Regions from separate parts of the Bacillus sp. EB V-12 genome, predicted to be linked through region 3. Evidence: predicted binding sites of a transcription regulator. Region 3 holds the regulator's gene; each other region holds the start of a gene.

Region 1 (8,341 bases), on a different contig from region 3:
AGCGCAAGCGGCTCATTCAGATTGTGAAGACTTATGAAACCTTACCACAAAACAGTTTTTCTCATAATAGCTTATTTATTTACATATAACTTGAATTTCATTATTTCACAAAAAATAAAAAAGGACAGCACAAAGGCTGTCCTTTAGTCGACTATAATTAGTCTTGGTTTGTCATTTCTGCATATTTTTCTGCAGTTAATAACTTCTCAACTTGGCTTGCATCAGAAAGTTCAACTTTAACCATCCATGCACCCTCGTATGGAGATTCGTTAACAAGTTCTGGTTGGTCACTTAATTCTTCGTTTACTGCTACAACTTTACCGCTTACAGGTGCGTATAACTCAGAAACTGTTTTAACAGATTCTACGCTTCCGAATGGCTCGCTAGCTTCGATTGTTGCACCTACTTCAGGAAGTTCAACGAATACGATATCGCCTAGCTCACCTTGTGCAAAGTGAGTGATACCGATAACAACTTCATTACCTTCAGTTTTTACCCATTCGTGTTCTTCAGAGTAACGTAAATTATTTGGAATGCTCATGACTGTACCTCCAGTGAATGTATTAATTATGTAAAAATACCTTATTGGTACTTTTTCCACACACTTTCAAACTGCTCTTCGTTAAAACCAAGTGTTACATTCGTTCCATCTGTTACAATTGGACGTTTAATCAACATGCCATCAGATGCTAAAAGCTCATACATTTCGTCTTCGCTTGCATCTTTCAACTTATCTTTTAGACCAAGTTCACGGTAACGCATTCCACTTGTATTAAAGAATTTTTTTAATGGTAATTCACTTTTTTCATGTAAATTACGTAAATCTTCTTTTGATGGTGGATTTTCAACAATATGAATCATCTCATATGCTACATCGTTTGCCTCAAACCATTTCTTTGCCTTTTGACATGTGCCACACTTTGGATATGAATAAAATGTTACTGTCATAAATTCACCTACTTTTTTACTAACCTTTACCTTTATCATATAGAAAACGTTTTATTATTTCAAACCATTATTCGCTAAACTTTTACTTATTTCGTGATAATTTTTAATAATCCTGCGAATTTTTCTTATTTTTCCGCCATTTGTTAAGAAAAAAATAAATATATAAATTTTTGAGATTCTGCACCAAACATATATCTTAAACAAGCGTTTGATTAATTCTCCATTTTCTTTCTTAACCTTTGAACTACAGGAGTTTCTTTCTACCGAACATACAGCTTAAACAAACGTTTGATTAATTCTCTATTTTTCTTTGTTAACCCTTGAGTTACATCGGTTTCTTCCTACCGAACATACAGCTTAAACAAACGTTTGATTAAAAAAATAAGAAGCCTCTTTTGTAGGCTCCTTCATTATCTATTTAAATAATCTGCAATTGTTTGAAATACGACGATATACATATTATGAATACTTTCTTCTGTATTTCCACCATTCGATAAACCAACTGCCCATTGTTGTCCTTCACCACTTCCGATATTCGCAAACCCTTGCGTATACATAGCATTTACATCTTTTCGGGCACTGTTATACTCTATCCCTTTTGTAATAAAAATCGAATATGATTTATCTTGTAAACCGATAAAAAACACTGGTTTCTTTAGTGATGAAAATACATTTTTATATTGCTCTGTTGAGGCTTCTTGAAAGTGATCTTTCATTATTAGAAAACCATCTACTTCCTTAGATTTCTTTTCCAGTTCCTCTAACTTCATTTCCTCAAACTTTATATTCCTAAACGTATCTTTCGGTTTTTCTCCAACAACTCCAATTACGAGTGCTCTTCCGTTATATTCTAATTTCTCTCCTTCTTTATCCTTTGCACACCCAGCACCGACTAGGCATATCAATATAAAAAATAAGAAATACGATAAACGCTTCATTTAGCACCCTCCCCTTCTTTTTAGTCAAGTGACAAAAACGTAAGGTTAATTCAAGAAAATGTAAGTAAAATCGATAGCCCAATTCACGTTTCTATATTATAATCAATTGAATTTACTTACATTACTAAACATAGGAGATCAACATGAAGAAATTTAAACTTTCATCTTTTCTTCCGTTAAGTTATATACTTCTACTCGTGCTCGTAAGTCCCCTTTACGACGTATTAAATAAATCGACTGTTCACGCAGTAGACGTTACAACTGTAGTAGATGATTGGATTCCATTTGTAAAAGCATTTATTATTCCTTATTTACTTTGGTTTCCATACTTATACGGCGCACTTATTTATTACTGTTTTGCTGACCGAAAGCAATATTATGTTACTTTAAGTAGTGTTATTTTTGGAAAGCTTGCTTGTTTTTCTATTTATTATTTTTGGCAAACAACTGTACCACGTCCGACTGTCGTTGGAACAGATGTATTTTCTGAACTAGTTCGCTATATTTATAGTATCGACCAGCCAGTAAACTGTTTCCCTAGCATTCACGTTCTTACTACATTTGTAATTATGTTAGCTGCCTTTAAGCGTAGAGAACAGCATGTTTTTGAATATTACATCCTTACTTTCTTCGGTACACTTATTATTTTATCAACGCTATTTACGAAGCAGCATGCCTTTGTAGATGCCGTTTCTGGAATGACGCTTGCAAGCATACTTTACTTCGGCGTTCAGCTCTTATTGGCCAAAGAACCAATAAGAGTTCCAGTAAAACAAAATCATAGAATGTAGCATGACAAAAAAGCAGACTGTGGCTTCAGTCTGCTTTTATCTATTATTAAGGAGATTTTCAATTTAAGATTGCGGTACAGTCATATCACCAGAATGAATACAACCTGCTTTTTTAAGAGCAATGTAAAGTATATAAGAAACAGCTACTGGAATGACGATATAAGTAATTACCATCGCCGGGAGAACTTCCCATCCTTGGCTGGAAATTAAATTAATTGGTGCGATAAGAGAACTTAATCCAAGACCTGCAATTTCCTTTCCTGCTTCCAGTTGGAAAATTAATGCTGATACTGGACCGACTATAGCACTGGCGACGACAGTTGGGACGAGAATCATTGGATTTTTAGTGATATTTGGTAACTGTACTTTCGGAGTACAAAGTGCTTGAGCTAATATGCCACCTAAATTGTTTTCTTTTGCTGAGATGACAGAGAATCCGATAAACTGAGCAACGCATCCAGCAAGAGCAGCACCACCTGCAACACCGTCTAAGCTAAGTGCAATTGCTAACGCAGCTGATGAAGCTGGAGAGATAAGTAATAGTCCCCAAACTACTGCAATGACGATAGAAGCGATGAATGGGCTACCAGCTGAGCTATCTTTAATAAACGCTCCAACTGCATTTAAAACAGGAGTAATATTATGAGATAACCAAATGCCTACTAAACCAGAACCTAATATGGCCGCAAATGGAACGAGCATCATATCTAACGCAGTTTTTCCACTTAAACGTTTACCAATATATACAGCTAAAGTTGCTGTTAATAATGCACCGATTGGCTCACCTGTTTTAATAATTAGACCAGCTTCAGTAATCGAAATGGATCCGGCACCAATCGCTCCGGCTACCATCGCCGAGAAGATTACAAGACCGTTTGCACCGAGCATAAAAGCAATTCCAGCACCAATTGCCGGTGCCATTAGTGATTTTGCAACAACTCCGATTGTAATAAGTAATGGTATATCAACAATTCTTCCTATATTTTCGATCAGTAAACCAATTCCGAGGGATACGAAAATACCTTGTGCGATTCCAGCAGATGCTTTAAATACACGAGACATTATATATTCCTTCATTTGTTTCACCTTCTCCTATAAGTTAGTAACCAATTGTTTTCATATAATCACGTAAAATATCGTTTGATTTTGCGAATCGAGATTCTTCATCCTCTGTTAAATTGAGTTCTACAACTTCTCTTATACCGTCTCTAGTAATAATAGCTGGTACTCCTGTACAAATATCGTATTCACCGTACTCACCATCTAAAATGGCTGATACAGCAATGACACGGTGATCATCGTTAAAGATTGAACTCGCAATATACGCTAGAGAGTTTCCGATTCCGTAATAAGTAGTTCCTTTACGTTTATAAATTTCCCAGCCAGCTTTTGCAGTTTTCTCAACAATTTCATCTAAATCTATTTCACCAAATCGTTCTTTTTGTTCTTCTAAAATTTGCAGAATTGGCTTTCCACCAACAGTTACATGAGACCAAGCAACCATTTGAGAATCACCATGTTCTCCTAATGAATACCCATGAATACTACGAGGATCTACATGTAGCATTTCAGATAAAATTGTTCTTAGGCGAGAAGAATCTAATGATGTTCCTGTACCGATTACGCGATTTCTAGGTAATCCAGATAATTTCCACACTTCATATGTAATAATATCAACTGGGTTCGATGCAAGTAAGAAAATACCATCAAATCCACTTTCCATTACGCCACCAACAACACTTTCCATAATCTTCGCACTCGCTCCTAAAGTATCTAAGCGACTTTGCCCTGGTTTTGGTGCTGGTCCTGCTGTAATAATGACAATGTCCATATCTTTGCAGTCTTCATAGCTTCCTGCATATACTTTTGTTCTTGTATTTGTAAAGTTAATGCAATGTGATAAATCCATTGCTTCCCCAACTGCACGTTCATGATTTATATCAATTAATAATAGCTCTTCGCAAATCCCTTGATTTACAATGGAATACGCACAACTTGATCCAACTAATCCAGTACCGATAATTGCAATTTTTCTTGTATGTCTTTTCATAGCAATCTCTCCTAAGTGATCATATAATCTATTTCTTTTGTTCTTTACATTCTTAATTATAGAGGTTCCCACGATAGAAACCATGGATACTTTGTGAAATGTTGAACAAAGTTTTTGTCCTTTTTGTGAATTGTCATATTCCATTTTCGTCATATTTGTTACAACTGGAAAAATATTTATTATGTATTTATTGACATATACAAAAAGAAAACGAGCGAATAAATTCGCTCGTTTTCTTTTTCCTGTTATTCCGCACTTAATTGACTTTTTAATTGCTGTACAATCATTGGATTAGCAGGTGCTGCCGGTTTGTAATAACTCTTTTGCTTTGCGTACTCATACATATTACGTTGGCGCGCCTCGTCTTGATTACGAATTTGAATTAACGTTTGATGTAACTGTTCATTATCAGACTGAGCAATATAATTTGCATAGCTTGTTAAACTTGCATTTAATCCTGCTAAATAATCATTTACCATATCTTTTTCATTCATTTTCCGCTTCCTCCTATCCTAGGAAAGTCATTAATTGCTGTTTCGTATTTCGTGCATCTTGCGCATCTTTTTGTAGCATTTGTTTCAGTTGTGGATCTGTACACGTCTGTGCATACTGCTCCAACTTGTTAATAATTGTTGCGTGTCCACCAATTAAATGACGTAAGTTTTCTACTTCAAGCTCTGTTAAGTTTTGCATATAACATACCCGCCTTTCTTTGTTCATTCATCATTAGTATTTGGTTCTTTTTGGATTGTATTCATCAACTTTTCCCACATATAAAAAAAATAAAAGATGAATAGCTAAGCCATTCATCTTTTATACTGGTTATGTATTTATTTTTATAGAGATACAATCATACTTATACTCACAAGTAAGTTCCATATAATGTGTAAAATAATACTAGGTATAATAGATTGCGTCTTTTTGTATAACATAGCAAATACAATCCCCATAATCATTGCCGTAACCGGAAAACCACCATGAAGAATCCCAAAGATGAAGGAAGAAATAATGATACCAACTAGAAAACTATATTTCTTTTCAAAAAATCGATACAAAATACCTCTATATAAAATTTCTTCTTTAATTGGTGTAATTATAGCAACACTTAACACATATATAATACTTTGTAGACTATTTTGAAGTCCTAAGCTCCCTAATTGATCTCGCTGCTGCCCTGCACTTTCAAAGCTAAACAACTCTAACATTACATACTGAGTTAATGCAATGATGATAAAACCTATTAATAAATACAAGTAGGTTTTCCCATTTTTTAAAACAGATACATCCCATATGTTCTTAATAAAATGAAGCACTGGTTTATAAGCAAATAAAACAATAGTAACAACAGCTGCATCAAATAGAAGTAAATAATATCCCTCTAAATTAGCACGTAATACCTCTTCTCCAAAAATTCCAAGGGCTAAAGCAAGGAATAATCCCCCTAAGAGTGAGAACCCTAGAATGCTTGCAATCGTTACAACTAGATTTTTATATGTTATGTTATCTACTTCTCTTTCTGCATTATACGCGTCTAATACTGTTTTTCTCATACTATTCCTCCATTTGTTTTCATTACCTTAACAAAAATCCTTTAATACAAATATATAGATAATATAACAATTTTTTCAAAAAGAATAATATGCAATTTTACATATTATGAAAACTTTATATTTTATAGTTTTAGGAATAGAATTACTATGCAATAATTATTATATGAAATTTCAAAAAACACTTCCTATCCACTATAACCCTCGCATCATATAAAACTTATTAGTTAAAGGAGCAATAAACATGAAAACACATGACTTCCTTACAGAAATCCAGAAGGGCTCTGAGCCTAATCCATATCAAGATCCTATTGCATTTATTTTCGTTTGCCTTTCCGTAGCCATATACACATTTTTCAAACCTGCAAAATAATATCATGTAATGAGAAAAAGCCTACCGCTCTTTTCAAATCATATGCACTAAAAAACCTTAGAATCACTTCTAAGGTTTTTGTTTGCCTCGCTTCTTATTCACGTAATCCTTTAATAAACGTTTCCAATAATACATGTAAACTTATATCCAGATCTAACGGCAAACCAAATCCGCCTTGCTGTTCAATCGAAGCAAATCCATGACAAATACTTCTGAATCCGCGTGTCGCATGAAGTGCATTCTCTCCTTCTAAGCCATACTGTTGTAAAACCTGAAGACAAAGCTTTACAATTCCGTCACCTGCTTTTCTTACTTCTTCATCTCGTAAAAAAGTTGCTTCATATAGTCCAGGATGTTTTCGGACAAATGCTACATACGCTTCTCCTAAAGCATGAATTGCTTCATCCATCCGTTTATCCTCGGCAGCTTCTTCCAGTCTGTTATGCAGCTTTTTGATTCCGTAAATGCCAAGATTTTTCCGTACATCTTGTAACCCTTTTACATGATTATATAGTGAGGGCGAACGTACCCCTAACGTTTGCGCTAATGAAGCTAACGTTACTTCTTGTACTCCATTTGCATCTGCAATTTCTGCTGCTGTTTCTACAATTTTTTGTAATGTAAGTCCGATTCTCGGTGACATCAATTAACCCTCTTTTCTACTTTCTATATTCCGCTTCGCTTCTTTAATAGCAAGCTCTATGAAAGCCACTGGATCGTTTATCATTTTTCCATGTCCTGCCGCAAGCAAGGAAGGCTCATATTCGCTTAGCTTCTGTGCACTTTGTAATGATATTTCTTTGCTCCACGTTGCCATCGCCGGAAACGGAAACCAAAATTTCATTTGTCCTGAAACAGCCATACCTCCTCTTGTTTGGAATGCATCTCCGACAATAAGAGCTTTATTTCTTACATCAAGAAACGACATGGAGCCTGGCGTATGTCCCGGTGTCATAATCGCAAGAAGCGATCCAACTCGGTCGCCATCTTCTAATAAAATATCAGGTACCGTTTTTATCTTTTTAGGTACACCGCCTTTTATTGGCGTATTCGGTTCATCCTTTTGTAACGTCGTATCTCCTTCTAACAGCTTTCCGTCCCGCTTAGAAATATAGACTGGAACATGAGGAAGTACTTCTTTTAATGCGTCTAATGCACCGATGTGATCATCATGCGCATGTGTTAATACAATCTTAGTAATTGGTTTTCCTATTTTCTCAGCCGCCTGTAAAATACCTTTTGCGCTATATGGCAAAGCCGCATCAATTAAAGTTAAACCAGCTTCTTCCTCCACAAAGTAACAATTCACAGGAAACACTCTTGGCAAAAATGACAATTGATATACCGTTTTTTCATGTATCATCCTCATAGTCCCATCTCCCTTTTCACAAAAACTAATACCATTAGTTTTATTATACTAATGGTATTAGTTTTATGTCACTAAAAAAATTTTTTTTCAAAAAAAGAACAGTAGCCGTATAAACGACTACTGTTCTTTAAAGATATTAAACTGTGTAACGCTCATCTTCTAAAATTTTCGCAGCGATTTCACGTTTCTTCGGAATTACGTTAAGTGGTGTGTGGCGAGTTAATTTACGTAATGATGATAACATCATGCGCAGCATGTCGCCGTTTTCAACTGCGATAAGTGTTTCTTTCGCATCTGCTTCGATTTCGTTAAATGCTTCTTGGCA
Region 2 (8,341 bases), on a different contig from region 3:
TGATGAGTTCTCTTGCTACATAAAAAAGAGAATAGTAAAAGATATTTTTCAGTATTGTCATCTATACATCTAAAAATGTGAACAACAATATATTTTTACATTTTCTTCATATATGACCATCTATAGGTAGTTTTTCCAACTGAATTGTACACGCTTTACACTTTGTTTGATAGCCTCTCTAATTAGAATAATGTTACAATTTCGTGAATAAAATCCATTTATTGTAACGTTTAGATTTCTCCATATTTTATTATTTTTAAATACTTCTTCAAACGTTAAAATAGTGTTTCACTCGATTAATTATTATCTTGATATATCTTTAAAGAATTCATATGAAAAAGCATTGGCATATACCAATGCTTTTTCATTATCTCTTTTGATTCGGTTTATGCGGTTCATTTGGAGTATATGGCTTATTTGGAGTATATGGCTTATTTGGTTTATTTGGAGCCTCAGCCTTTTTCCAACTTACCGCTAACTCTGGACTTGTTTTTTCTTCACTACGCTCAAGTAATACTACTGCATTTTGAATAGTCGGTGTACCTTTATGCGCAATCCCTTGTAATTTCGTTAAATTTCCTGATACTTTAAAGCTAAATCCACCAGCTGGTGTTTGTTTCGGAATTAAAATGCGGAACTTTTCTCCTACATTAAATTCTGTTTTTGTTTCGCCTTTTTCATTTGCAAATTTCACGCCCGCTGGTGCACCTGTTGCTTGCACTTTATACGTTCCGCTTTTTGCATTTGTTTCTACTGTATATAAGCCTGTTTCAAAGAAATCATTTTTTAAGACTGCTTCTTGTTCTTCTGTAGGAGTTACACCCATCGTAATTTCTTGTAGTTCTTCACTAGCACTTGCTTTTGCAACGATATCTTTCGTTACCTTTTCTACATTTTTATTACGGAAATCTAAATCATTAATATCGATTTGTTTTAACGCATTCCACACTGCAAGCTGCGTTGCGTAATGCGCCTCTCTCCAATCAGATACACCTAATTCTTGTGGACTCTTTTGTGGATATCCATTCAATAGTACACGGTACACATTAATATCCACTTTCCCCATTTCCGGTAAATCTTGACCGCTTGGAGATTTCAAATCTACATTTAAGCAAAAAGCAATTTTGCCATCTGCCGTTTTAATAAGCTCTGTTCGAATTGGCTTCTTCTTGGACTTACTATAACTCCAATCCATTTGATACTTTGTATGGTCCATCACTTCTGCGAATGCTTTTTGAAGTGGGAATAACACAAATAAAACACTTAAAAACATAGCTAAAAGTTTGAACGATTGCTTTATATTCATGTTTACAGCCCCTTAATAACAAACTTAATACTAAGTAGTATTTATTTAGAAACTATTTTTATGCACAAAAAAAGAGTGCTTTTACGCACTCTTTTTTCTTACCTTAATCTTAGAAATCGAAGTTATCAGGATCTGGACCAACGCGGTGATTTTGATTTAACGCATCGATTTTTTCCATATCTTCTTTCGTTAATTCGAAGTTAAATACATCAGGGTTTGCAATAATACGGCGTTCTTTCGTTGATTTTGGAATTGTGATTACTCCATTTTGAAGATCCCAACGTAAAATAACTTGAGCTGTTGTTTTACCGTGTTTCTCAGCAATCTCTTGTAATGTTTCGTTATCTAATAATTGACCTTGCATTAGTGGTGACCATGCTTCCATTTGAATACCTTGTTCTTTACAGAAAGCTTGTAGTTCTTTTTGTGTTAAACGAGGGTGGTATTCTACTTGGTTAATCATTGGTTTAATTTCTGCATCTTTCATTACATCTTGTAAGTGATGGATTTGGAAGTTACTTACACCAATTGCACGTACGCGCTTTTCTTTATAAAGTGTTTCTAGCGCTCTCCATGTATCTTTATATTTTCCTTCTGAAGGCCAGTGAACAAGATATAAATCTAAATAATCTAGTCCTAATTTTTTTAGACTCTCTTCGTATGCAGCGATTGTTGTTTCATACCCTTGATCTGCGTTCCATACTTTTGAAGTAATAAATAATTCTTCTCTTGCAATACCAGTCGCTTCAATACCTGCACGAATTCCTTCACCTACAGCTTTTTCATTTCCGTAAATTGCAGCTGTATCGATGCTGCGGTATCCTGCTTTAATTGCTGATTTAATTGCTTCTACAAGTTCTGGTCCTTCTTCTACTTTAAATACACCTAAACCGAACCAAGGCATTTCTACACCATTACTTAATACTGTTTTACTTTGTAAGTTTTTCATTTTATTTTCTCTCCTTTTATTTTACTTGATCTCTTTTTTCTAATGTCATGCTCCACGCTGTTAAAATAACAGCGGCTACTACCATAAGACCGCCTACCCAAGCAGTATGGATTAATCCTAACGAATTCGTTACAAGGCCACCTATATAAGAACCTAAAGCGATTCCTCCGTTAAATGCGGCAATATTAATTGCTGAAGCAACATCAACCGCACTCGGAACAAAGCGCTCTGCCAATATAACTACATATACTTGTAGCCCCGGAACATTCATAAATGCGAATAGTCCCATGAAAATAATTGTGATTAATCCAGCTACTTTAAATGGCGCTGTAAATGTTAAAACAAATAATATAATTGCTTGAATAAGGAACATGTAAAATAGCGCTCGAATCGGATTATGATTCGATAATTTTCCGCCGACCATATTCCCTATCGCAATGGCGATTCCATACACTAATAAAATGATAGTGACAGTACTCGCTTCAAACCCTGTTACTTCTTGTAATAGCGGTGATAAATACGTAAATGTTACGAATGTACCGCCGTATCCAAGTGCAGTAATAATGAAAACAAGTAATAGTCTTCCATTTTTAATTAGTTTGAATTGATCACGAAACGATACAGGTACACCATTTTTTAAATTAGATGGGACTAGTATGCTGTTTGCGATAAAAGCAATAATTCCAATTACGACAATCGCCATAAATGACGCTCTCCAGCCAAACTCTTGACCGATAAACGTTCCAATTGGCACACCTGTAATAGTTGCAACTGTTAATCCAGTAAACATAATCGCAATTGCGCTAGCACGTTTATTCTCTGGTACGATTGCAGCCGCAATTGTAGATCCTATCGACATAAACACACCATGTGCAAACGCAGATACAATCCTTGCGATAATTAATACAGTGAAGCTTGTTGCTACCGCCGCAATACCATTACCAATAATGAAAATAACCATAATCCACATTAATAATGTCTTTCTCGACATACTTGCCGTTAACGCTGTTAAAACAGGAGCTCCTACTGCCGCCCCTAACGCATATAGGGAAACAGTTAAACCAGCTGTTGTAACAGAAACATTTAAATCTTTTGAAATCGATGGTAATAAACCGACACTAATAAACTCGGTTGTACCAATCCCAAACGCACTAATTGCTAGTGCTAATAAAGCAAACATACTTCTTCGGTTCGTCTGAACTTCCGAAGATGGTACTGTATATGAACTCAATTGAATTCCTCCTTATTACAAGAAATCCAATCATAATAGTGTGATAAAAAGGCCCTTTTATCTTCTAAAAAATATATTTAATCTCTACAAATGCTATTATGAATGGTTTCATTCTTTTTTTGAAGAACGCACTTTAAAGTACGATAGGCACTAAAAAGTAACATAGTCACTTTTTGGTACCGTACTACTCATTTGCCTCTTACATGTGCTATTATGAAACATATTTAACATAATAAAAAGTACGTACTTTAAAGTGCTATAGGTACTAAAAAGTAACATTTGTATGATTTAACTTATTTTACTTACAAAGGGAGGATTTCATATGAAGAAATACAATATTCCTGTAGAGGCGACTTTAGAAGTTATCGGCGGAAAATGGAAGGTTGTTATCCTTTGTCACTTAACGAAAGGTACAAAGAGAACGAGTGAACTAAAACGTTCCATGCCTGGTATTACACAAAAAATGTTAACACAGCAATTACGTGAATTAGAAGACGACGGCGTCATTCAAAGAAAAGTATACAACCAAGTCCCACCGAAAGTAGAATATTCTCTTACCGACTACGGTTGGTCTTTAGAATCCATTCTTGATTCTCTTTGTTCTTGGGGCGAATGCCATCTTGAAAAAGAAGGTAACACATCGATGCTAATTGCAGAAGGTGAATAATAGGAAAAAGGAAAAAACGAACATGAATTTGTTCATTTTTTCCTTTTTTTCTTTATATATATGTACATTTCTAACTGGAACAAAATATTTTATACGCTTTCATACCTTGTCAGCACTACGTTATACACTCAATATCAAATAATTAGGAATCATTTTTATGTTAACATAGGTGTATATAGTATATAATATAGGATATATATTATATACACTTTCCGGTAACGGAGCTTTTCCATTATGCGGACAAGCCATGTATCGGACAGTTCATAAATAATAAGTAAGACGTTATGGTTTTAGATTTATGTCAGCTTACTTGCTGTCATAAATTTAAAGGCATTTTATTGTGTTTTGTGAAACTTTGTATAAAGTTTCGTAACCGTTTACTATCTTACTTATAAAAAATAAGAGTATTGCTATCGTAAAGGAGAATTGGAGATGCCAGAAACTATGACTCAAACAAAGCCAGAACAAGAAACTGTACAAATTTCTGCTAGCCAAGGACAACTTGATGTACTTGATCAGTTGTTAAAACCTGAGGTACAAGAATCATTAACAACACTAGTAGAACAGCTTCCAAAATTAACTGAGCTTGTTAACATTTTAACTAAGTCTTATGACTTCGCTCAAACTGTTGCTACTGATGAAGTATTAAAAAGCGACACTGTTGGTGCAATCACAGAGCTTGTAGAACCTGTAAAAGATACAGTGAAAAGCATGGCTGCTACTGCAATCGAAGCGAAAGATCGTGCTGACGAAAGCAACGAAGTTATCGGCCTGTTCGGTCTATTAAAATTATTAAAAGATCCACAAGCACAAAAAATGTTCCGCTTTGTGAACGCATATCTTCAAATTAGTGCAGAACGTAACAATAAATAAGTTAACTTATAACAACAATTAGTAAAGACGGGGGATATCATACTATGTCAAAACAAATTGTCATCTTAGGCGCTGGTTATGGCGGTCTTCTTGCCGCTTTAAACGTACGTAAATATTACAGTAAATCAGAAGCACAAGTTACAGTGATTAACCAATACCCAACGCACCAAATCATCACTGAACTACACCGCCTTGCAGCTGGTAACGTGTCTGAGCAAGCAGTTGCAATGCCACTTACAAAGCTTTTCAAAGGTAAAGATATCGATCTTAAAATCGCAACAGTTGAGTCATTCTCAGTTGATAGCAAAGAAATCAAATTAGCTGGCGGCACTACTTTATCTTACGATGCACTTGTAGTTGCTTTAGGAAGTAAAACTGCTTACTTCGGTATTCCAGGACTAGAAGAAAACAGCATGGTATTAAAATCTGCTGCTGATGCAAATAAAATCTACAAACACGTTGAAGACCGTATTCGTGAATACGCGAAAACGAAAAACGAAGCTGATGCTACAATCGTAATCGGTGGTGGCGGATTAACTGGCGTTGAGCTAGTTGGTGAGCTTGCTGACATTATGCCTAAACTTGCAAAAAGCCACGGCGTAAATCCAAAAGAAGTGAAACTTCTTCTTGTTGAAGCAGGTCCAAAAATCCTTCCAGTATTACCAGACCACTTAATCGAACGTGCAACTACTAGCCTAGAAGCGCGCGGCGTTACATTCTTAACTGGTCTTCCTGTAACAAACGTTGCTGGCAACGAAATCGACTTAAAAGACGGTCAAAAACTTGTTGCTAACACATTCGTTTGGACGGGCGGCGTACAAGGTAACCCATTAATCGGTGAATCAGGTCTTGAAGTTAACCGTGGACGTGCAACAGTTGATGCATACCTACAATCTACTTCTCACAAAGACGTATTCGTTGCTGGAGACAGCGCTGTTGTCTTCGCTCCAGACGGACGTCCATACCCACCAACTGCACAAATCGCTTGGCAAATGGGTGAGTTAATTGGATACAACTTATACGCAGCACTAGAAGGCAAAGCATTCGAAGAGTTCGCACCTGTAAACTCTGGAACACTTGCTAGTCTAGGACGTAAAGATGCGGTTGCTACAATTGGAGCAAGCAATACTCCACTTAAAGGCTTACCAGCATCATTAATGAAAGAAGCAAGTAACGTTCGTTACTTATCACACATTAAAGGTCTATTCAGCTTAGCTTACTAATCTGAATATAAGCCCGAATCATGCCCTGCATGGTTCGGGCTATTTTTATCCGTAATTTTCTCTAACTTATTTATTCGGCAGAAGAATCGTATAACCCTTTTAATTATCTAAATTTACTGATTATTTTATGTCCAAATTGTGTATACGAAAAGATGGAAGTATTCTTCCTACTCCCATCCTTTCACACAAACTATTCGCCTAACTTCACAAGGCTGTAATTCTTCTTCCCTTTACGGATAATAATAAATCGTCCATCAAATGAATTCTCTACCGTAACATCTGTACCCACATCTGTTACCTTCTCACCATTCATAGAAATCGCACCATTATTAATGTCTTCACGTGCTTGTCGTCTAGATGGCTCAATTCCTAAATCAACTAGCCATTCTACGATGTTTTTCGTCTCTTTTGAAGACTGGAATGTTGGCATTTCTTTAAAACCTTGTTCAATTTCATCAGCTGTTAACGATTTAATATCTCCGCTAAATAACGCTGCTGTAATTTTCACAGCTTGCAGGAATGCTTCTTCTCCATGAACAAATTTCGTCATTTCTTCCGCTAATACTTTTTGCGCTTCACGTTTATGAGGCTCTGTTTCTACCTTCACTGCCAATTCATCGATGCGCTCTTTCGTTAAGAATGTAAAGTATTTCAAGTATTTAACTACATCGCGGTCATCTGTATTTACCCAGAACTGGTAAAATTCAAACGGTGTCGTTTTTTCAGGATCAAGCCAAACCGCACCACCTGCTGATTTACCAAACTTCGTACCGTCCGATTTTAATAATAACGGAATCGTTAATCCGAATACTTTCGCCTCATGACCTTCTAACTTACGAATTAAATCTAAACCACTCGTAATATTTCCCCATTGGTCACTGCCACCAATTTGAAGTTGAACATCCTCTTTCGTGTATAAATGATGGAAGTCCATCGCTTGCAAAATTTGGTACGTGAATTCCGTGAAAGAAATACCTGTATCTAAACGGCTTGCTACAATATCCTTCGCTAACATGCTATTGATGCTAAAGTTTTTCCCGTAATCACGTAAAAACTCAATAATATTTATTTCATGTGTCCAATCATAGTTATTTACCATCTTCACTTCGCTATTTCCACCAAAATCAAATAGCTTTTTCATTTGTGCTGTTAACGCATCTACATTATGCTGAACCACTTCTAACGTTTGAAGTTGACGCTCTGATTGTCGTCCACTCGGATCACCAATTGTTCCTGTTGCCCCGCCAATTAAAATAACAGGATGATGACCAGCTAATTGGAATCTCTTCATCATCATAAACGGAATCAAATGTCCAATATGCATACTATCACCAGTCGGATCAACTCCGCAGTATAGCGAAATCTTTTTCTCTTCTACTAGCTTACGTAAACCTTCTTCGTCAGTCTGCTGATTAATGGCGCCGCGCCATTCTAATTCATCAATAATATTCATCTTTTGTCATCCCCTTTATTTTTTAAAAACAAAAAAGCCCCTATGTCTACGATAGACATAGGGACGATTATTCACCGTGTTACCACCCAGTTTGCATAAATAGCATAGCTACTCATACCACTCTTAGCAATAATATCGATTGCTAGTCCGCTTAGCATTACCTAAGATACTCCAGAGTGTAATTCGCAAGTTTGTTTGTGCTAGGTTCCAGCAACCCCTAGCTCTCTCGTTAACAGTGACAAACTGCTACTGGGCTCTTTCAACGTATGTTATTTGTTAAATTATTAGCCATTATATTGAATTGAAAACAAATTGTCAACAATACCCAAATATTATTTTAAAATAATTCATATCTTCATACGTATTTCTTTATTCCTTATCTTCTCCAATAATCCTTACTTCTCGCTCCAACTTCACGCCAAATTTCTCTTCAACTGTCTTTTGTACGAAGTGAATTAAATCGATGTAATCTTGTGCTGTTCCGTTATCAACATTCACCATAAACCCAGCGTGTTTTAAAGAAACTTCTACTCCACCAATTCGCTTACCTTGTAGTCCTGAGTCTTGAATTAACTTACCAGCAAAGTTATTTGGTGGGCGCTTAAATACGCTACCACATGAAGGATATTCTAGAGGCTG
Region 3 (8,341 bases):
CAAATCCAGGAGCTTTAACAGCTACTACGTTGAATGTACCACGAAGTTTGTTCACTACTAATGTAGCTAAAGCTTCGCCTTCAACATCTTCAGCAATGATAAGAAGTGGTTTACCTTGTTGTACCACTTGCTCTAATACTGGTAAGATTTCTTGAATGTTAGAAATCTTTTTGTCAGTGATTAAGATGTATGGGTTATCAAGAACTGCTTCCATTTTGTCAGAATCAGTAATCATGTAAGGAGATGCATATCCACGATCAAATTGCATACCTTCTACTACGTCTAATTCTGTTGTGAATCCTTTAGACTCTTCTAAAGTAATAACGCCGTCGTTACCAACGCGCTCCATTGCTTCAGCGATTAATTGACCTACTTCTTCGTCAGCTGCAGAAATAGCAGCTACTTGTGCGATAGAAGATTTGCCTTCGATTGGTTTAGAAATCGTTTTTAATTCTTCAATTGCAGCAGTAACAGCTTTTTCGATACCTTTACGAAGACCCATTGGGTTAGCACCAGCTGTTACGTTTTTAAGACCTTCACGAATCATAGCTTGCGCTAATACAGTTGCAGTTGTTGTTCCGTCACCAGCTACGTCATTTGTTTTGCTAGCAACTTCTGCTACTAATTTCGCACCCATGTTTTCGAATGCATCTTCTAATTCGATTTCTTTTGCGATTGTTACACCATCATTTGTAATAAGTGGTGAACCAAATTTTTTCTCAAGTACAACGTTACGACCTTTTGGTCCAAGCGTAACTTTTACTGCGTTTGCAAGAGTGTCGACACCGCGAAGCATCGAACGACGTGCTTCTTCACTAAATTTAATATCTTTTGCCATAATAATTGACCCCCTTGGATTTTTTAAGATTTATATAATTAACCGATAACTGCTAAAATGTCACTTTCACGTAAAATCAAGTAGTCTGTACCTTCATATTTCACTTCAGTACCTGCATATTTTGAGAAGATGATAAGATCACCTGCTGCTACCTCTAAAGCAACACGCTCACCATTCTCAAGCACTCGACCAGTACCTACTGCAACAACTTTACCCTCTTGTGGTTTTTCTTTTGCAGTATCTGGTAATACGATACCACTTGCTGTTTTTTCTTCTGCTTGAACAAGCTCAATTACAACGCGATCACCTAATGGCTTTAGCATGAACAATAACCTCCTCATTTTGTTATGTAAATTTCTTTTATTAGCACTCAAGTCATCCGAGTGCTAACACACTTATAATAATAAATAATCTCAATTTCTTTTGCAAGTAAAAAAATCATAATTTTTTCGCAAATCACTATATAAACTTTCTATATAGAATACTGCCTTTACTATATGAATCGTTGTTTCCACTGCTCGTATGTTACAATATGAAAGGACACCCTAAGTTGTTTTCGCTACACACACAACTTTCTCCTGTCTTCTATTATAATTTCAAATAAGGATTTACGAAAAAAACATAATTCAAGTGAGGTTTATATCGTAGGTAGCATATTTACATGTTATCCTAACTTATCTCATACACTATAGTTAGAAAGGATGGTTAAACCATTTGAAGAAACAATACTGGTGGATTATCGTTACATACATTTTAATGCAGTTATCTGGCGTTGTTGGATTACCACTTCTCCTAAAAACAGGACTCTATGATAATAGAGGATTTACCATTGAGGAAAAAGGACAAATCATAACGGGACACTGGGCAATCATTAGCTTCTTTATTGCATTATGTATCGTACTTTGGTTACTTAGAACGGATATTCGTGACAGGCATTTAGATGCAATGCGCTCTTCTGTTCCAGCTACTATTGGATGGATTTTTATCGGGTTCTTCTTAGCTTTCTTTTCACAAATAGTTGCCGGTATGATCGAGATGCAACTGCTAGGAATTAAACAAGGTTCAGAAAATACAATGAAACTGATGGAAATTGCAAGAACGACACCTTGGTTCCTTATTGTTGTTTCTATAATTGGACCTATCTTAGAAGAAATCGTATTTAGAAAAATTCTATTCGGTACACTTTATAAGAAGTTTAACTTCTTTATTGCAGCTATCATTAGTTCGCTTGTATTCGCAGCAATTCATTTTGATTTTACTCACTTATTGGTATACACTGCTATGGGGCTCGTATTCGCCTTCTTATATGTGAAGACGAAACGTATTATCGTTCCGATTGCAGCTCATGTTGCAATGAATACATTAGTCGCTATTGGGCAAATTTTTATGAGCAATGAACAAATTCAAGAAATGATTAAAGAAGCTGAAAAAATGCAAGGCTTTATCGGAGGATTTTTTGTATGAGAAACTCACCATTGTTCATGGCTGCACTATACTTCCTTCTTGGATGTATCTTTACACGCTTCGCCATTACGAACGTGACAGATACAATCTGGAATATGTGGACAATACTATTTGCAGTTATGGCAACAATTGATTTTAATTTGGCACTTCGCCTTATATTAGTTAAATTCACAAACAAGAAACAATAATAAAACGCAGAGGTCGCTCCCTCTGCGTTTTATTGTGGATAGTTTTTCAAAAAGTAAACTAATGTTTGTAACTCTACAGCTAAGTCAATATGATGAATTCTAATATTCTCTGATACGTTTAATCGCGCTGGTGTGAAATTCAAAATACCGTGCACGCTTGTTTCAGCTAATCTATCTGCTACAGCTTGTGCTACTGTAGCCGGTACTGTTAATATTGCCACTTGTATATCATTTGATAATCTCTCTTCTAATTCATCTAAATGATATACAGGAATGCCCCCGATTTCTGTTCCAACTTTCTCTTCACTAACATCAAATGCCATTTCAATTTTTGTATTATTGTTTTTCGTGAAATTATAATGTAAGAAAGCGGTCCCTAAATTACCTACTCCAATAAGTGCTACACGTGTTATATCATCTTGATCAAGTGTTTCGCGGAAAAATGATAATAAATAATTTACGTTATATCCATATCCCTTTTTCCCTAACGCTCCAAAATACGAAAAATCTCTTCGTATTGTTGCGGAATCTACTTTTACTGCCTCACTCAATTCGGCCGATGAAACACGCTGCTTACCAGAAAGAGATAAGTTTTGGATAAATCGATAGTATAGAGGCAATCTTTTAGCAGTGGCTTGTGGAATCTTTTGCTGATCCATATGACCTCTCCTCTCTTCCTATCTTTATTCATATACTTTAATCAAATACAGAAGTTTAGCACTCATTAAATTCCTTGTATAATAAAGAGAAGAAGTATTCTCTCTTTATTTTAAACTATACACTATTTTTAGTATGATTGAGAAATATAAACATGGCAAAGTTAAGAAATTATTTGAGGTGAAAACATTGATTTTATTACAAGTAAACGCGCTTTCGAAATTATACGGTGCAGAAACAATTCTTGCAAACATAAAATTGGAAGTACAAACAAAAGATCGTATCGCATTAGTTGGAAGGAATGGAGCAGGTAAATCTACATTATTAAAAATTATCGCTGGTGAATTATCTCATGATGGTGGCGAAATTATAAAACCGAAAGATGTCTCAATCGGATATTTAGCTCAAAATACTGGACTAGAAACGTCTTTAACAATTTGGGATGAAATGCTAACCGTCTTTACCCATTTACAGCAAATGGAGACAAAACTCCGAAGGCTTGAGCAAGAAATGGGAAAAGAAGAAAACTTTTCAAACGAAGCTACATATGAAAGATTGTTAGCTGATTATGACCAATTACAACTCAATTATAAAGATCAAGGTGGATATCAATATGAAGCGGATATTCGCTCCATTTTAAGCGGCCTTGGCTTCCCAGTTGAAACGCACCAGACGACGATCTCTACTTTAAGCGGCGGGCAAAAAACAAGATTAGCTCTCGGGAAATTATTATTAACAAAACCAGACTTACTTATTTTGGACGAGCCTACAAACCATTTAGACATCGAAACATTAACATGGCTTGAGCAATATTTGCAAGGTTATCCTGGCGCAATATTAATCGTCTCACATGACCGTTATTTCTTAGACAAACTCGTTACACAAGTATATGAAATTTCGAATAAAGAAAGCAGACGATTTGTTGGTAACTACAGTAAATATTTAGACTTAAAATCAGCATTATATGAGCAAGAAATGAAACGTTACGAAAAACAACAAGATGAAATCGCAAAACTTGAGGACTTCGTTCAAAAGAATATAGCTCGCGCTTCTACAACGAAACGTGCTCAAAGTCGCCGTAAACAACTAGACAGAATGGAATTATTAACGAGACCATTAGGGGATTCTAAGTCAGCATCATTCCACTTCGATATTGAAAAACAAAGTGGAAATGATGTTTTACAAGTAAATGATGCAACCATCGGCTATAATGAAAACCCTATAATTGAACATGTAACTATGCGCTTAACTCGCGGAGATAGTGTTGCTTTAGTTGGTCCAAACGGAATTGGGAAATCCACATTGTTAAAATCCATTGTGAATAAGTTACCACTATTAAATGGTGATGTTTCTTTCGGATCAAATGTATCTGTTGGTTATTATGATCAAGAACAAGCAAACTTAACATCTTCTAAACGGGTTTTAAATGAACTATGGGATGAATATCCACTGCAACCGGAAAAAGAAATCCGTACTATACTTGGGAATTTTTTATTCACAGGAGATGATGTACTGAAACCAGTATCTTCCCTTAGTGGTGGACAAAAAGCTCGATTAGCTCTTGCAAAACTTATGATGCAAAAGTCAAATTTGTTAATTCTAGATGAGCCTACGAACCACCTTGATTTAAATAGTAAAGAGATTTTGGAGAATGCTTTAATTGATTACCCAGGGACTCTTCTATTCGTCTCACATGACCGCTACTTTATTAACCGTGTAACAACGACTGTGGTTGAGTTATCAACAGAAGGTGCACAGGAATATTTAGGGGATTACGATTACTACGTTGAAAAGAAAAATGAAATGATTGAACGTGCAGAACTTGAACAGCAAGAAAGTGACGTTCCTGTTCAAAAGGTGGTTGCACAAGAGAAATTAAATTATTTAGAAGAAAAAGAGCGTAAACAACTAGAGCGTCAACGCACTAGAAAAATTGAAGAGCTAGAACAAAGTATAGTGGAATTAGAAGAAGAAATTGCTACGTTAGAAGATCAACTTTGCTTACCAGAAATATATGCAGATTATGAAAAAGCTAGTGAAATTACAACTAAAAAGCAAACGCTACAAGAACAACTTGAAACTTGTATGGCAGAATGGGAAGAGCTGCATGTATAAGCATATTTAAATAAGGAAGATGTCTCATAAGTCAGGATTTTTGACTATGTGACATCTTTTTTTAGTGCTTAAACAATTTTTTGAATATATCTATCGTAACTTAGAATATACTAACGATTTTTTAAATATATCTATTGTAACCCTATATATATTAACAATTCGACACGAAATATCGATTTAACGACAAAGATTGACAATATTAGCATCTTCTATAATGGGGGGATGTTTCAAAATGTTTTTCGGGGATATCTTCTTGCTTTTTATTTCCCGAAAAAGAACAACTTCAAAGGTCTGACATCAACCTATTTATCCACAAGTTTATACACATATCCACCTTTATAAAATAAACATTAAAATAACTTTTCCACATTATCCACAGCCAACAAAAAAGTTATCAACATTTTATATACACAATAAAACCCACATTATCAACAGATAATATGGGTTTTATCCACAACCTGTGGTTAATTATGTGTATAACTATGCTTCAATATCTAATCCTGGATTTGCATTTAAGGCTAATGTTGCACGCTTACCTTGTTCATAAGCAATTGTCCCTGCCGCTGCAATCATCGCTGCATTATCTGTGCATAAAGATAGCGGCGGAATAATTAATTCAATGTTTTCTTTTTGTGCAAATTCCTCTTCTAATCGCGCACGAAGTCCTTTATTAGCAGCTACTCCACCAGCAAGAAGTAATTGCTTTACATTATAAGCTTCTGCTGCACGAGCTGCTTTCGTTACAAGTACATCTATTACACTTTCTTGGAAACTTGCCGCTAAATCTTCTGGTGCAATTTCTATACCGCGCTGTTTTGCGTTATGCACAGTGTTGATAACTGCTGATTTCAATCCACTAAAGCTAAAATCATACGAATCCGGTTCTAGCCATGCACGAGGCAAATCAATTGTCGGTTCTCCTTCATGTGCAAGGCGATCAATATGAGGACCACCTGGATATGGCATAGATAACGTACGAGCTACTTTATCATATGCTTCTCCAGCTGCATCGTCTCGTGTTTCACCAATTACTTCGAATGAACCATGTTCTTTCATATAAACAAGTTCTGTATGCCCACCAGATACAACAAGTGATAATAACGGGAATTGAACTTCTTTTACTAAACGGTTCGCATAAATATGACCAGCAATATGATGAACACCGACTAACGGAATATCATGTGCAAACGCTACTGCCTTCGCTGCATTTACTCCAATTAGAAGTGCTCCTACTAAACCAGGACCTTCTGTTACAGCAATTGCATCAATATCATCAAATGTAATGTTTGCTTCCTTTAAAGCTTCTTCTAACACAACTGTAATTTCTTCTACATGATGACGTGATGCAATCTCTGGTACAACGCCGCCAAAACGTTTATGACTTTCAATTTGTGATGCAACGACATTCGCAATAATTTCCGTTCCATTTTTAACAACTGCTACTGCTGTTTCATCACAACTTGTTTCAATACCAAGTATAATCGTATTTTTTTCCATTATATATTCACCCACATTACGAGACCATCTTCCTGATTGTCTGCATAGTATCGTTTACGAATCCCACCATTTTGAAATCCGTATTTTCTGTATAACTGCTTTGCTACTTCATTTGATACACGTACTTCAAGTGTCATTGTTTTTACCCCTAGTTCTTTCGCTTCAGAAATAACTGCTTTCAATAGGGCATCTCCTAACTTTTGACCTCGGTATTCTGGCAAAATAGCTATATTTGTTATATGTGATTCATCAATAATTATCCACAATCCACAATACCCGACTACACGACCATCTTTTTCTAACACAATATAATGTGCATGTTCATTCATCGTTAATTCACGGTGAAAGGCATCTGCAGTCCAAGGAGTTGAAAAAGACGCTTCTTCAATAGCTACAATTTGAGCAATATCATCAAGCTCCATCTTTCTAAATATCATATCCATCTTCTGCAAGCTCCTACTTGTTTTGACTTTCTAACCACTTTGTTTCAGCTTCAGCTAAACGAAGATAGCTTGGAACAAACGTATGCACATCTTGTTCTTCTTTTTGTAATCCTAAGAATGCTAGCTCACTTGGTCTTGGGTTATTTTTAGTAAATGGAGCGAATACAGCTTGATCACCTAAATGTTCTATAATTGTTTCTTTATGCAATTTAACATCGTTACCGATAAATAAAACAGGCTGTCCTTTATCTTTTAACATTTGCAACCAGTCTACAATAAGAATAATTCGGTCTTCTTCTATTGAAGTTAACTGCTCTCCTTCATATGTATATAACCCAGTATAAATTTGCCCACGTCTTCCATCAAATAAAGGACAAATTAACCCGTTAAAGTTAGCACCGTTTGCAGCTACTACCTCTAAACTTGATACACCTACAATTGGTATTTGAAGTGACCAAGCTAATGTTTTCGCCGCTGTCACGCCTATACGAACACCTGTATAGGATCCAGGTCCAGCAGCTACAACGATTTTAGTTAATTCCTTCGGTTTTACGCCACACTCTTTTAACAGTTTCTCTACAGCTGGCATAAGACGTACAGAATGGTTTTTTGTTAAATTTGTAATGATTTCCCCAATTACGTTTTCTTCCTCAATAAGGGATACACCCATTACGTAATTTGAAGTATCAATTGCTAGTACTTTCATCTTGTAATAGCTCCTCACATAATCTAATATAGCGATCTCCAATTGGCTCGAGTATAATTTTTCTTGTGTCATCTCCAGCATGGAATAAACTAATTTGTAACTTTTCATTCGGTAAATATGCTTCTATTAAATGAGCCCATTCTACTACCGTAATTCCTTCACCGTAGAAATATTCATCAAAGCCTAAGTCCTCTTCACTTTCTGCTAAGCGATACACGTCCATATGATATAGCGGTAATCTTCCTTTATATTCTTTGATGATATTAAAGGTAGGACTATTTACAACTCTTTTCACTCCAAGACCTTTTGCTAGTCCCTTTGTAAAAGTCGTCTTACCAGCTCCAAGATCTCCTTCTAAAATAATTACGTCTTGTGCCTCTACGAGCTCACCTAATTTTTCTGATAACCTTTGTGTTTCCTCAGAAGATTTTGT
Region 4 (8,341 bases), on a different contig from region 3:
ATAAAGCATACAAATCTTGAAAAAATTTTAGTAAAAAAACATTTTATTACTAGTTAGTTATTTAAAAATATAATAAAGATATGTACTTTCTTTTCATTAAATACAAACTAATTTTAAAGGAGCTTGTATTATAAGACTTTCCTACGATTAAAAATTAAACTGAAATTTCCGAATAGAAAATCATATTTCCAGAAACATATATTATGATAATTTCCGCACACTTGAATTAACTTTTTAGAAGTACTAACCTATCGGTGAGCAGAAGAAAATTCTGTAAAAAGAAAGGAGAATACTTTATGATGACCAAATTACAAAAGGAGTTTTTTAAACGCTTAGAAATTCCTGCAAAAGAAATAACATTTGATGATTTAGATGAAATTCTCTTAAAAATGGGAATGATTCTCCCCTATGAAAATCTTGATATTATGGCTGGTACTATTAAAAATATCTCAAAAGATAACTTAATAGAAAAGTTACTTATTCAAAAACGAGGTGGACTTTGTTATGAATTAAACTCCCTATTGTATTATTTTTTAATTGATTGTGGGTTTCAAGTATACAAAGTAGCCGGTACTGTTTATGACCTTTACGATAATAAATGGAAACCCGATGATGGTCATGTCATTATCATATTAAGTCATGAGGATAAAGATTATGTTGTGGATGCAGGTTTTGCATCTCATCTCCCTTTACATCCAGTCCCTTTTAACGGAGAAGTCATCTCCTCTCAAACAGGAGAATATCGAATTCGTAAGCGAAATACTCGAAAAGGTACGCATATTTTAGAAATGAGAAAAGGAGCTAACGGGGAATCTACAAGTTTCTTACAATCTGAACCTTCAAACGAATGGAAAATAGGCTATGCTTTCACTGTAGATCCAATAGATGAGAAAAAAGTGAATAAGATTCAAAAAGTGATTGTAGAGCATAAAGAATCTCCTTTTAATAAAGGAGCTATCACTTGTAAATTAACTACTTATGGTCACATATCATTAACAAATAAAAATTATACAGAAACCTTTAAAGGCACCAAAAATAAACGACCAATAGAATCTAAAGATTATGCTCGCATTCTTCGTGACTCTTTTGGAATAACGCAAGAGAAATATGTAGGAAAAACACTAGAAAGAGGCTAGTTGACTACAAGTATTTCATAATAAAGCAGATTCTATATTTAGAATCTGCTTTATTTTATATTTTGTTATAAATTAATTTAATTTTGTTGTTACCCTTTAATTTTCAATTATATACTCATCATCATATTTATCGTATTGTAGCCCTTTCCCTATCTTTGACTCCGTAACTTGATCTCTTAAAAACGGTGCAGCATCCATTTTACTAGTTGCAATTTCAATTCCATATTTTTTCGTTAAATGAGCTAACTCTATTAAAAACCACTCTCTTCGCAATGTAACTGGAATATCCAATGTTTTTCTTTTCATATATAATAGCACCTCTTTTATTTTCATAGCTTAAAAATATCACTGGATGCACTTATTAAAACTACCTTTCACCGCTAACATCCAATGAAACATTATAGTATATGCATGTCCATTTCAAACGTGCTATCACAAATATGATATTTAAGTTTACATAATTATATTATGTAATAGTAGGAAAGGAAGGCATGTCCCTTCCTCTTCTACTATAGAGATTTAAATTAAGAACATCTTGGTACACCTAAAGCTAAAAATAAACCTGCTACTCCCGCAGTAATCGGTACTTTTAACGTAATAACATCATCTACCTTCGTTACTAAAAAGTAAGCATTACCTTCTTGTAATATACAAGTTACCAACAATTGAAATTCCATTCAAATCTCCTCCTTTCAATCGATATACTATAATTTATGAAATCTCTTTCAAAAAGTAATAGGAAATATATCCATTTTTCCTTATATATAAAATAAATGTTTATGAGTCTATTAAAAATATTAATTTTCTAAATTTATACAAAACGTGTAATATCCAATAAATTCCTATATAATCAATAAGAAGAATCTTACAAATGGAGGTATGAAAATGTCGATTTTAAGTAATATTGGTGCAGCTTTATTTTTTATTGCTTTTATTCTTTTAATCTTATGTATCATTTCATTCTTTAAGAAAAATGGAAAAGCAAAACAATATGGACGTCCTACCGTTATTCTTTTTATGATTTCTATTATATTAATAACGGCCGGTACAACAAAATCGGAACACCCCGTCGTCGAGTTTTTTTCTACTTTAAGTTTCATTCTATTTATATTCTTCCTTGTTCTAGCAATCTTATCTGTTATTAAGAAAACAGGTGTAGCGAAAAAACAATTTATTATTACAGCTGTATTATTTGTCATTTTTGTTGCGTTATTAGGTATTTCAGCTCCTTCTTCTGAAAAAACGACAGCAACTAGTACAAAAGTTGCCTCTAATAATGAAGAGCCAAAAGATAGCGAACAGAAAAAAGAGCTAGAAAAGAAAGAGGCGGACGAAAAAACTCAAAAGCAAGAAGATGAGAAGCGTCTAGCCGAAGAACAAGCTCGTAAGCAAGAGGATGAAAAACGTCAGGCTGATGAACAAGCTCGCAAACAACAAGAAGAACAAAAACGTCAGGCTGATGAACAAGCTCGTAAACAACAAGAAGAACAAAAACGTCAGGCTGATGAACAAGCTCGTAAACAACAAGAAGAACAAAAACGTCAGGCTGATGAACAAGCTCGTAAACAACAAGAAGAACAAAAAGCACAGCAAGCTCAAACACAACCAGCTAATGGTAATACTGATAGTGCATACTACAAAAATTGTGCTGCAGTTAGAGCAGCTGGGAAAGCTCCTTTACATAAAGGGCAACCAGGTTATAGCTCTCATCTTGATCGTGATGGCGATGGAATTGCATGTGAAAAATAGTAATAAAAAAGAAGCTTTTACTAAGCTTCTTTTTTATTAACGTAAAATATTACCACTTATTACTTTCCCCCTTATTTTAATAACATTCTTCTTATTATTCTCAAAAACGACACAGAATAAGTGATTTCAATCACTACATAGATTTTAATTTATCGCTATTCTTAATTCAGATATTACATTAAAACTTTATGGAGGCATTCATATGGAACATACATTTACTGAAACTTCAATTGTTGGTGAGATTGTTACACAATTTCCGAAAGCTAGTGATCTTTTTAAATCATATAGAATAGATTTTTGTTGTGGCGGTAATAAGCCACTTATTGATGCAATTCATGAAAGAAATTTATCAGCTACTGAAGTGCTTACAGAGTTAAATACGCTTTATCATAATACGAAACGATTAAATGAATCGGAAATTGATTGGAAAAATGCTTCTTATCGTGAATTGATTGATTATGTTATAAATAAGCATCACCGCTATTTAAATGAAGAATTACCACAGTTAAGTCCATATGTGACAAAAGTATTACGTGTTCATGGGGCAAGTCAGCCTCATTTAGCTCAAATTCATAAGCTATTTCATGAACTTAAAATGGAATTAGAACAGCATTTAATTAAAGAAGAAATGGAAGATTTTCCATTAATTTTAGAATTTGAACAAAATCCAACTAATGAAAACTATGCTAAGTTACGTAAAGTAGTAAATGAACTAGAAAATGAGCACAATCATGCTGGAAATATTATAAAAGAACTTCGTAAAGTGACAAATGACTTTACTCCTCCAGAAGGTGCTTGCGGTACTTATCGACTTGTTTACCAACGCCTCGAAGCGCTAGAGTCTGATTTATTTGAGCATATTCATTTAGAAAATAATATTTTATTTCCGCGTGCCATTACGAAAGCATAAATCAAGTGCAGGACATGAGTGTAAATACTTATGGCCTGCTTTTTCGTTTCGCGAAAAATATTCACATCCCCTTCACATAAAACCGAATTTTAACAATTTGTGAATCATTATAAAAATGTGATAAATATCACATCTCCCCCTTATTTGATTTTCTATAATAAAAATATAATCCTTTGTTCAATATTTCACATAAAAAGGGGAAACGAAAATGAAAAAACGTTTAGTTATGATCGGAAATGGTATGGCTGGCATTCGCTGTATGGAAGAAATCTTAAAACATGATAGTGATTCATATGAGATTACTATTTTTGGAGATGAACCGCATCCAAACTACAACCGCATTATGCTCTCTCATGTTTTACAAGGCAAAACAAATATGCAAGATATCATTATGAATGAATACAGTTGGTATGAAGAAAACGAAATAACTTTGTATACGGATGAAAGAGTTCAAAGTATTAACCGAGAAGAAAAAATTATTATTACAGAAAAGAAGCGTACTCTTACATACGACAAGCTCATTATCGCAACAGGTTCTAGTGCTTTTATTTTACCTGTTGAAGGTTCCGCACTTTCTGGTGTAACAGGATTTCGAACTATTGAAGATACACAATTTATGATAGATACCGCTAAAGAAAAGAAAAAGGCCGTTGTCATTGGTGGCGGGTTACTCGGTTTAGAAGCCGCAAGAGGCCTAATTGATTTAGGAATGGACGTACATGTTGTTCATTTAATGCCTAGCTTAATGGAGCAACAACTAGATACGAAAGCAGCTGCTCTTCTGCGTGAAGATTTAGAAGCACAAGGCATGAAGTTTTTAATGGAAAAGAAAACTGTAAAAATTCTTGGTACAGACCATGTTGAGGGCATTCAATTTGAAGACGGTGAAGTTGTAGATTGTGATTTAATCGTAATGGCTGTCGGAATACGCCCAAATACGCAAATAGCAAAAGATGCTGGTCTAATTGTAAATCGCGGTATTGTAGTCAATGACTATATGCTAACAAATGATGAGTCCATTTATGCAGTTGGAGAATGTGCAGAGCATGACGGTATCGCATATGGACTTGTTGCTCCTCTTTATGAACAAGGTGCGATATTAGCAAAACATATAACAAATTTACAAACTGATGGATATTCGGGCAGTATCGTCGGTACACAATTAAAAGTTGCTGGTTGTGATTTATTCTCTGCTGGCCAAATTTATGAAGATGATCAAACGAAAGCAATATCCATCTTTAATGAATGTAAACGTTCCTATAAAAAAGTATTAATTCGTGATAATAAAGTCGTCGGTATCGTTTTATACGGTGATACAGCTGACGGTACACGCCTCTTTAGCATGTTAAAGAAAGAAGAAGATATACAAGAATATACACCAGCTTCCATTCTTCACAAAGCTGGTGAAGAATGTGAACTTGACGTTGCTACTATGAGTGCGGATGACACGATTTGCGGATGTAATGGTGTTACGAAAGGTACAATCGTTCACGCCATTTTAGAACAAGAGTTAACGACTTTTGAAGAAGTTAAAAGCTGTACGAAAGCCGCAGGTTCTTGTGGTAAATGTCGTCCACTTGTGGAACAAGTTTTATCTCATACACTTGGAGATGCTTTTGATGCCTCAGCGCAATCTGCCGGTATGTGTGGATGTACACCTTTATCCCGTGATGAAGTCGTAGCGGCCATTCACGAGAAAGGCTTAAAATCTCCAAAAGAAGTACGAAATGTTCTTGGTTTTGCACATGAAGACGGCTGTTCGAAATGCCGCCCTGCTTTAAACTACTATTTACGTATGGCGATTCCAGAAGAATATGAAGATGATAAATCGTCCCGTTTCGTTAATGAAAGAATGAATGGTAACATCCAGCACGATGGTACATTCTCTGTTATTCCACGTATGTACGGAGGCGTTACAACAGCTGATGATTTAATGAAAATTGCTGAAGTTGCGAAGAAGTATGATGTTCCACTTGTGAAAATTACCGGTGCAAGCCGAATTGGCTTATACGGTGTTAAGAAACAAGATTTACCTAACGTATGGGCTGACTTACATATGACTTCTGGATATGCGTATTCAAAGTCTCTTCGTAATGTAAAATCATGTGTTGGCTCTCGTTTTTGCCGTTTCGGTACGAAAGATTCATTAGGACTTGGTATGTTGCTTGAACAATCATTAGAAATGGTAGATACACCTCATAAAATGAAAATGGGTGTAACCGGTTGTCCGCGTAACTGTGCGGAAGTACTGACGAAAGATTTTGGCGTTGTTTGTGTCGAAAATGGATATCAACTTTATATTGGCGGAAATGGTGGTACAGAAGTACGTGAAGCTGATTTTGTAATGATTGTCCCTACTGAAGATGATGTCCTTCGCATCGCTGCAGCTTACATGCAATATTATCGTGAAACTGGTATTTACGGAGAGCGTACCGCCTACTGGACAGAACGTTTAGGCTTCGATCATATAAAAGAAATACTACAAGATGCAAGTATGGTTACTACGTTAAATGAACGTTTCCAAACAGCTCGTAGAACATATACGGAAGCATGGGGACAAGCACTAGAAACGAAATCATTAAAAGCGATGTATGAAGTAGAAACTGTGAAATAAGGAGCTGTGATCTAAATGATACAAACGAAAGAAAAAATAAAAGTTATGCGTGCGGAAGATCTTGCTATTCAAATCGGTAAAGAAGTGCAAATGAAAGGTATGTCTATCGCCCTATTCCGCCTTTCAAATGGCGATATTCGAGCTGTAGAAAATCGTTGTCCTCATAAAAACGGACCGTTAGCAGAAGGGATTGTGTCTGGAGAATTCGTCTTTTGTCCACTGCATGATTGGAAAATCTCACTACTAACAGGTGAAGTTCAAAAACCTGATGACGGCTGTATTCAAACATACGAAGTAGAAGTTATTGACGGTGACATTTATTTATACATGTAATTTTCGAAAGGAAGCCTCCTCTGGCTTCCTTTTAAATAAAAATTGATGAGGTGCAATTATGAACGGATATGTATATTTAGTTGGTGCAGGACCAGGTGATGAAGGGCTTATTACAAAAAAAGCGATAGAGTGTTTAAAACGTGCAGATATTGTTTTATATGACCGTTTACTAAACCCTTTCTTTCTTAGCTATACAAAACAAACATGTGAACTTATGTATTGCGGAAAAATGCCAAAGAATCATATTATGCGACAAGAAATAATTAACGCACACCTTCTTCAATTTGCGAAAGAGGGCAAAATTGTTGTCCGATTAAAAGGCGGAGATCCATCTATTTTTGGCCGTGTTGGTGAAGAAGCAGAAACTTTAGCAGCAGCAAATATTCCATATGAAATTGTACCAGGCATTACATCTAGCATCGCCGCTAGTAGCTATGCAGGTATTCCCCTCACTCACCGTGACTACAGTAATAGTGTCACTTTATTAACCGGACATGCAAAAGGTCCCTTAACCGATCATGGAAAATATAATTCATCTCACAATAGCGACACGATTGCCTACTACATGGGTATAAAAAACTTACCTATAATTTGTAAAAACTTACTACAAGCAGGAAAAAAAGAAGATACGCCAGTAGCAGTCATTGAATGGGGTACAACTGGTAAACAGCGCGTTGTCACTGGGACACTGTCTACCATTGTTTCTATTGTCAAAAACGAAAATATTTCTAATCCTTCTATGACAATTGTTGGTGATGTTGTTACTTTGCGGAATCAAATCTCTTGGAAAGAACGTAAACCATTGCACGGCAAGAAAGTTTTATTTGCAGCTGCAACAAATAAAAAAAGCGCAATAAAGCAAAAGTTACAAGAGTCCGGTGCAGAAATATATCAAATTCCAACTTTCAAAAAGAAAGAATACACATTAACCTCTGAACAAATCAATAAGATTTTTAACGTTGATCGTCTTGTATTTTGTTCCGCTGACAGTGTAGACATCTTAATGCAATCATGCAGTAAATATCATAAAGATATTCGTTCCTTACAGGCAGAACTTCAGTATATGAACCTTTCTATTCAAGAAAAGCTCATGCAATATGGATTGTTCAGTAAACCTGCGCAATTTTCTTCGAATTCAACGATTTATTTAGGACGAAACATTAACCGAATTGCTGTTATTCAAGAAAAAATTGGTGCTGGTTCCTATATGATGACTCATGAGTACACAATTGATCATCGCTTCGATGAAATTCATTCACGTATTCTTTCTGAATTCTCATGGGATAGCATTGTATTTGAAGGTCGTGCTTCTATTGATACGTTTCTAGCAGAAATAAAACGCCTTGGCTTTATCAATATTCTTACTCTCCCATTCTCGTATACCGACGTTCCAACTTTACACTATGCAAATAAAGTTGGGTTTCATAACGTAGATCATCAATTACAAGAAACTCTTATGAAGAAAGACATGGTGAGACAATGAAAGGAATTGTATATGTTGGACATGGGAGCCAGCTACAAGAAGGTAATGAACAATTCATTCAATTTATTCAATCTGTTATGAAAGAGCGAAACGAAAGAATTCAAAAAATAGCTTTT

What was found. The regulator Rex, encoded in region 3, represses fermentation and respiration genes when NADH is low (regulators of the CRP and FNR family bind a similar motif). The targets are predictions, from matches to a motif close to TTGTGAAATATTTCACAA.
Region 1: ACZDYH_RS19460 (L-lactate dehydrogenase) is a predicted target of Rex. The motif match lies at 4,819-4,836, and genes of this name have one in related genera.
Region 2: ACZDYH_RS19795 (DUF1641 domain-containing protein) is a predicted target of Rex. The motif match lies at 4,499-4,516, and genes of this name have one in related genera.
Region 4: nirB (NADPH-nitrite reductase large subunit) is a predicted target of Rex. The motif match lies at 3,969-3,986, and genes of this name have one in related genera.

What each region holds. Positions count from the first base shown of each region.
Region 1 is NZ_JBUXJL010000006.1:89,483-97,823, forward strand. Features, by position in the region: gene gcvH (glycine cleavage system protein GcvH) at 158-541, opposite strand; gene ACZDYH_RS19440 (arsenate reductase family protein) at 583-948, opposite strand; gene ACZDYH_RS19445 (hypothetical protein) at 1,359-1,886, opposite strand; gene ACZDYH_RS19450 (phosphatase PAP2 family protein) at 2,030-2,677, shown strand; gene ACZDYH_RS19455 (PTS sugar transporter subunit IIC) at 2,741-3,754, opposite strand; gene ACZDYH_RS19460 (L-lactate dehydrogenase) at 3,777-4,727, opposite strand; gene ACZDYH_RS19465 (spore coat protein) at 4,973-5,221, opposite strand; gene ACZDYH_RS19470 (hypothetical protein) at 5,235-5,420, opposite strand; gene ACZDYH_RS19475 (CPBP family intramembrane glutamic endopeptidase) at 5,564-6,277, opposite strand; gene ACZDYH_RS19480 (TetR/AcrR family transcriptional regulator) at 6,742-7,290, opposite strand; gene ACZDYH_RS19485 (MBL fold metallo-hydrolase) at 7,294-8,016, opposite strand; gene ACZDYH_RS19490 (acyl-CoA dehydrogenase family protein) at 8,153-8,341, opposite strand, start outside.
Region 2 is NZ_JBUXJL010000006.1:157,027-165,367, forward strand. Features, by position in the region: gene ACZDYH_RS19775 (thioester domain-containing protein) at 368-1,306, opposite strand; gene ACZDYH_RS19780 (aldo/keto reductase) at 1,416-2,255, opposite strand; gene ACZDYH_RS19785 (MFS transporter) at 2,272-3,435, opposite strand; gene ACZDYH_RS19790 (winged helix-turn-helix transcriptional regulator) at 3,809-4,153, shown strand; gene ACZDYH_RS19795 (DUF1641 domain-containing protein) at 4,586-5,026, shown strand; gene ACZDYH_RS19800 (NAD(P)/FAD-dependent oxidoreductase) at 5,071-6,249, shown strand; gene tyrS (tyrosine--tRNA ligase) at 6,440-7,702, opposite strand; T-box leader at 7,759-7,974, opposite strand; gene murB (UDP-N-acetylmuramate dehydrogenase) at 8,072-8,341, opposite strand, start outside.
Region 3 is NZ_JBUXJL010000028.1:7,007-15,347, forward strand. Features, by position in the region: gene groL (chaperonin GroEL) at 1-838, opposite strand, end outside; gene groES (co-chaperone GroES) at 877-1,161, opposite strand; gene ACZDYH_RS29855 (CPBP family intramembrane glutamic endopeptidase) at 1,553-2,302, shown strand; gene ACZDYH_RS29860 (YdiK family protein) at 2,299-2,490, shown strand; gene ACZDYH_RS29865 (redox-sensing transcriptional repressor Rex) at 2,520-3,149, opposite strand; gene ACZDYH_RS29870 (ABC-F family ATP-binding cassette domain-containing protein) at 3,337-5,262, shown strand; gene tsaD (tRNA (adenosine(37)-N6)-threonylcarbamoyltransferase complex transferase subunit TsaD) at 5,743-6,759, opposite strand; gene rimI (ribosomal protein S18-alanine N-acetyltransferase) at 6,759-7,202, opposite strand; gene tsaB (tRNA (adenosine(37)-N6)-threonylcarbamoyltransferase complex dimerization subunit type 1 TsaB) at 7,216-7,908, opposite strand; gene tsaE (tRNA (adenosine(37)-N6)-threonylcarbamoyltransferase complex ATPase subunit type 1 TsaE) at 7,889-8,341, opposite strand, start outside.
Region 4 is NZ_JBUXJL010000003.1:391,810-400,150, forward strand. Features, by position in the region: gene ACZDYH_RS13520 (arylamine N-acetyltransferase family protein) at 297-1,136, shown strand; gene ACZDYH_RS13525 (hypothetical protein) at 1,233-1,442, opposite strand; gene exsG (exosporium protein ExsG) at 1,661-1,813, opposite strand; gene ACZDYH_RS13535 (excalibur calcium-binding domain-containing protein) at 2,022-2,885, shown strand; gene ric (iron-sulfur cluster repair di-iron protein) at 3,088-3,795, shown strand; gene nirB (NADPH-nitrite reductase large subunit) at 4,004-6,409, shown strand; gene nirD (nitrite reductase small subunit NirD) at 6,425-6,742, shown strand; gene ACZDYH_RS13555 (uroporphyrin-III C-methyltransferase) at 6,801-8,225, shown strand; gene ACZDYH_RS13560 (sirohydrochlorin chelatase) at 8,222-8,341, shown strand, end outside.